DNA from 2 places in the Pseudomonas canadensis genome. Region 1 is predicted to be linked to the other one. Evidence: riboswitches for the same ligand, from Rfam matches in the RefSeq annotation. Region 1 holds a riboswitch; the other holds the start of a gene.

Evidence for each region. Region 1 has a riboswitch for cobalamin ahead of cobW (cobalamin biosynthesis protein CobW). Riboswitches for the same ligand answer to the same signal wherever they lie in the genome.
Region 2: it holds a riboswitch for cobalamin, as region 1 does, so the genes downstream of both, RB216_RS19570 (ABC transporter substrate-binding protein) here and cobW (cobalamin biosynthesis protein CobW) in region 1, are expected to answer to the same signal.

What each region holds. Positions count from the first base shown of each region.
Region 1 covers NZ_CP133298.1:2,671,946-2,674,142, reverse strand. Annotated here, with positions in the region: gene cobN (cobaltochelatase subunit CobN) at 1-55, opposite strand, end outside; gene cobW (cobalamin biosynthesis protein CobW) at 59-1,120, opposite strand; cobalamin riboswitch at 1,214-1,412, opposite strand.
Region 2 covers NZ_CP133298.1:4,235,455-4,237,651, reverse strand. Annotated here, with positions in the region: gene RB216_RS19575 (FecCD family ABC transporter permease) at 1-162, opposite strand, end outside; gene RB216_RS19570 (ABC transporter substrate-binding protein) at 171-1,181, opposite strand; cobalamin riboswitch at 1,283-1,477, opposite strand; gene RB216_RS19565 (hypothetical protein) at 1,581-2,024, shown strand.

The sequences.
Region 1 (2,197 bases):
CGGCAATATTGTCGTCCGAGACGAAACCACCGGGCTGGGTCCTGAGCAGGTGCATGGGTTAAACGCTGAGGGCGGCGCGCAGTTGCGCTTCAAGGCCGGCCGCATCGAGGTCCTGACCGATCAGCACCAGGCGCGTAATACGCGGCTCGTCAGCGCTCCAGGCACGGTCGAAGTGCTTGTCGAAACGCGTGCCCACGCCCTGGATCAGCAGGCGCATCGGCTTGTTCGGGATTGCGGCGAAGCCTTTTACACGCAGGATGCCGTGTTGCACCACCAACTGGGTCAGGGCGTCGAGCAGCAGCGCTTCGTCGGCTTGCGGCAGGTCGATGGAGATGGAATCGAAGGCGTCGTGATCGTGATCGTCTTCACCTTCGTGATGATGATCGTGATGGCTGTGGCGACCGTCGATGTGTTCTTCGGAGCCGGCACCCAGGCCGATCAGCACGTCCAGCGGCAGGCGACCGCTGCTGGCCTCGATGATCTTCACCGCAGGTGGCAGTTCTTCCGCGACTTCAAGGCGCACGCGGGCCAGGTCTTCAGGGCTGATCAGGTCGGTCTTGTTGAGGATTACCAGGTCAGCGCTGGCCAGTTGGTCGGCGAACAGCTCGTGCAGGGGTGATTCGTGGTCCAGGTTCGGGTCGAGCTTGCGCTGCGCATCCACTTGGTCCGGAAAGGCGGCGAAGGTGCCGGCGGCCACAGCCGGGCTGTCGACCACGGTGATCACCGCGTCAACGGTGCAGGCGCTGCGGATTTCCGGCCATTGGAAGGCTTGGACCAGCGGTTTTGGCAGGGCCAGGCCGGAGGTTTCGATGAGAATGTGGTCGAGGTCCCCGCGGCGGGCCACCAATTCGCGCATCACTGGGAAGAACTCTTCCTGCACGGTGCAGCACAGGCAGCCGTTGGCCAGCTCGTAGACGCGGCCGTTGGCTTCTTCTTCGGTGCAGCCGATGGAGCACTGCTTGAGGATTTCACCGTCGATACCCAGCTCGCCGAATTCGTTGACGATCACGGCAATGCGACGGCCCTGGGCGTTGTCGAGCATGTGGCGCAGCAAGGTGGTTTTGCCTGAGCCGAGGAAGCCGGTAACGATGGTGACGGGGAGTTTGGCCAGTGTTTTCATCGGATGCCCTTGGGGGCGGGCATACGGGACGATAGGCCCTGCGACGGTGCGCAGCAGCGGATTTCGTCACCGGATCACCCCGCCCGGTTGAAGTAGAAAATCGGTTGCGAGGCAGGTCTCCTGGCTTGGGGCTTGCGGGTCTTGCGACCGGCGCTGGCTGCGCCTTCCCGCCTTTCGGCAGTGGCGTGGCAGTCAGCTGAACCCTTTACAGTTGCGGGGGCAGCCGCGGCTTGGACCGCGTTCCCTTCTTAGCTTCGGCCTGGGCCGAAGAACCTCGAGGGTGCAAGGCTACGCAGTGCTTGGGGGATGGTCAATGATGGGGTTTGGGTTGGTGTTGGTGTACATATCCGTTATTTGGGTGATGGCGGGTATTGGTTCCGCCCTTACGGCGGGTCACTTTGGAAAAGCCCCAAAGTAACCAAAGGGCTCTTGCCCCAACACTCGGCACCTCGCTCACGCTCGGTGTGCCCGTAATCCGACAGTGATTTGGGGGGCCGCCGCCACGCGCCATCCATGGCGCGGGGCGGCTAAACCGGCATCCCTGCCGGTTTACCCCCCAAATCCCTGCCGAATTCCGGCCAGCGTGTTTGACGGGGCGCCTAAGATCAAAATCAAAAGCAAGAGCACAGCGGCCTGACAGCCGGCTTGAGTGGTGTGAAGCAAAAGCAAAATCAAACGCGGTCCTGTAGGAGCCGGCTTGCCGGCGATGGTCTTCAACGATGACGCGGGGAATCAGACAAAACGCGGCGGTATCACGTTTTTCGCCGGCAAGCCGGCTCCTACAGGGACCGCGTATCTACGATGCGAAGCGAGTCGCTCTTGATCTTGATCTGAGGCGCCCCGTTAAACACGCTGGCCGAACGCAGGCTTGAATCCGTGGGTAACCCGGCAGGACGCCGGGTTAGCCGCGCTGGGCCAAGGATGGCCCATCGCGGCGGCCCACGGATTCAAGCCGGAGTGAGGGCACACCGAGCCTAGGCGAGGTGCCGAGTGTTGGGGCGAAGGCCTTTTGGTTACTTTTGGGCCTTTCCAAAAGTGACCCGCTGTAAGAGCGGAACCATAAGCCGCCGTTACCTA
Region 2 (2,197 bases), 1.6 Mb from region 1:
CACCACGCCTTCGTCGATGGGGTCGAGCGCATAACCGGCGGCCCACAGTTTGTTCGCGAGTACCTGCAGTACCACGTGCGGCGAGATGGCGGTTTCGCCGATGGCCACGCCCGCGAGGACGGCGGCTAATAGCAGGGCCAGGGCGAGTAGGGTGTGGATCACGCTGGTATTCATGGGTGCAGATCGTAGCCGTCGATGGCCGTGGCCAGTTGTTCAAGGCCGTCGAACGTGCGGATGCTGGCCTGCAGCGCAAGGGCGTCGAGGATGATGATGCGGTTGTTTTTCACCGCGTCCATGTTGCGGGTCACCGGATCGCTGCGCAGGAAGGCGAGTTTCTTTTCATGGTCGTCGGCGGGGTAGCGGCGGCGGTCCATGCGCGCGATCACCAGCACGGTCGGGTTGGCCTTGGCGAGGGTTTCCCAGCCGACGGCGGGCCACTCTTCGTCGGACTGTACGACGTTATGCAAGCCGAGGGTTTCCAGCATAAATTGCGGAATACCCTTGTGGCCGGCCACATAAGGGTCGCTGGCCATCTCGGAACTGGAGAACCACACCAAGGCGCTGGCTTGCTTGAGGCCCTTGCTTTGCACGGTGGCGACGGATTTGGCCAGGCGCGCCTTGAGTTCTTCGTTCAGCTGTTGGCCGCGTGCCTGCACGTCGAAGATCTCGGCGAGTTGGCTGATGCTTTTATAAATGGTTTCGATACGGAACGGCTCCAGCCGCGTGCCGTCGGCGCCGACCAGGTTGTCCTTGCCTTCGCAGTCCGAAGGCAACAGGTAGGTGGGGATCTTCAGCTCATGAAATTGCTCGCGGGTGCCAACCACGCCTTGCGGCCCGACCACCCATTCCAGCTCGGCAGCCACCAGTTGCGGGCGTTTGGCGATCACGGCCTCAAAGCTTGGCTCATTGTTGGCCAGGCGCTCGATGCTGTCGTTCTGCGCTTTGTACTGTGGCAGTACGCTGTTGAACCACAGCGAGGTGCCGACCACTTTATTGCCCACGCCCAGGGCGTAGAGCATTTCGGTGGCGGCCTGGCCGATGGTCACGCTGCGGGCCGGCGCTTGCTGGAAGGTGAGGTGGCTGCCGCAGTTTTCCACGGTCAACGGATAGTGAGTGGGCGCGGCCTGGGCCAGGGCACAGAAACCCAGGCCAGCGAGCAGGGCGGTAACACGTGGCAGCATGGGGCAATCTCCGAGTGAACCGTGCGTGCCATTCGGAAATACACCCTTAAGCGCTGCGAGAGCGACAGCAAGAATGTCCTTCCCGGACACCCCGCCGGTTAGTAATTGAGCTTGGGCCGGCAGGTCTCCTGACTGATGCGTCGTCGCCAGGCTCCGGCCTTCCCGGACAAGGTCCAGTGGCATCAGGGAGCAGGCTCAGCACCTACAGTTGCGGGGGCAGTTCCGATTGGCACGGGTGTACCGCGCTTCGGATTCCCTATTAGTCCCGTTCGGGAACCGGCGCGGTATGGTAGTCGATCACGCGGTTGAACGGGAGGCCGTGAACTCAACGGTAGCTCTCTGGCGGCGAGGCTCCTATGATGCTCAGCCCATGGATCGCTTTATCACAAGGAATACACCGTGAAATCATTTGTCGCGCTCGTCCTTATCGCCACCCTGGCCGGTTGTGCCACGCAAGGTAAATCCGAACAGCAGATTCTCGACGAGGCCACCACCGCCTATGTCAAGTCGATGCCGGCCGACTCAGACAAGCTTCGCTTGCACACGATGAGCATCCCCAAAAGCGGTATGTTCGGCGACACCCTGGCGATTTCCATGGCCGGCGACCAAAACGCTGCCAGCCTCAGGGGCGAATTGCTGAATACCAAGCGCTTGGGCGATGTGTTCTTTTTAATCATGGGGGCTGGCACGCCGGTCGACGTTGCGGTGATCGGCAAAGCCGTCGAAGGGCAGGATTTGAAGGGTCTGCAGATTTACTACTCGGGCACCGATGCGCAGAAGGAAAACGTGCGTGCGGCGGTTGAGAAGTCGCAGGCGCAGTTTCATTACATCAATGCGCAATGAGGGGGCGGCCAAAGGGCGCAGGTATCTACACCACGCGGGGTACGGCGCTGGCAGCTTGACGGCCGGCTGCAATCTTACTGTTACTCCCGTGATCCAGAATGTGGGAGCTGGCTTGCCTGCGAAGGCGGCCTGACGGCTAACCCGGCGTCCTGCCGGGTTACCCACGGACTCAA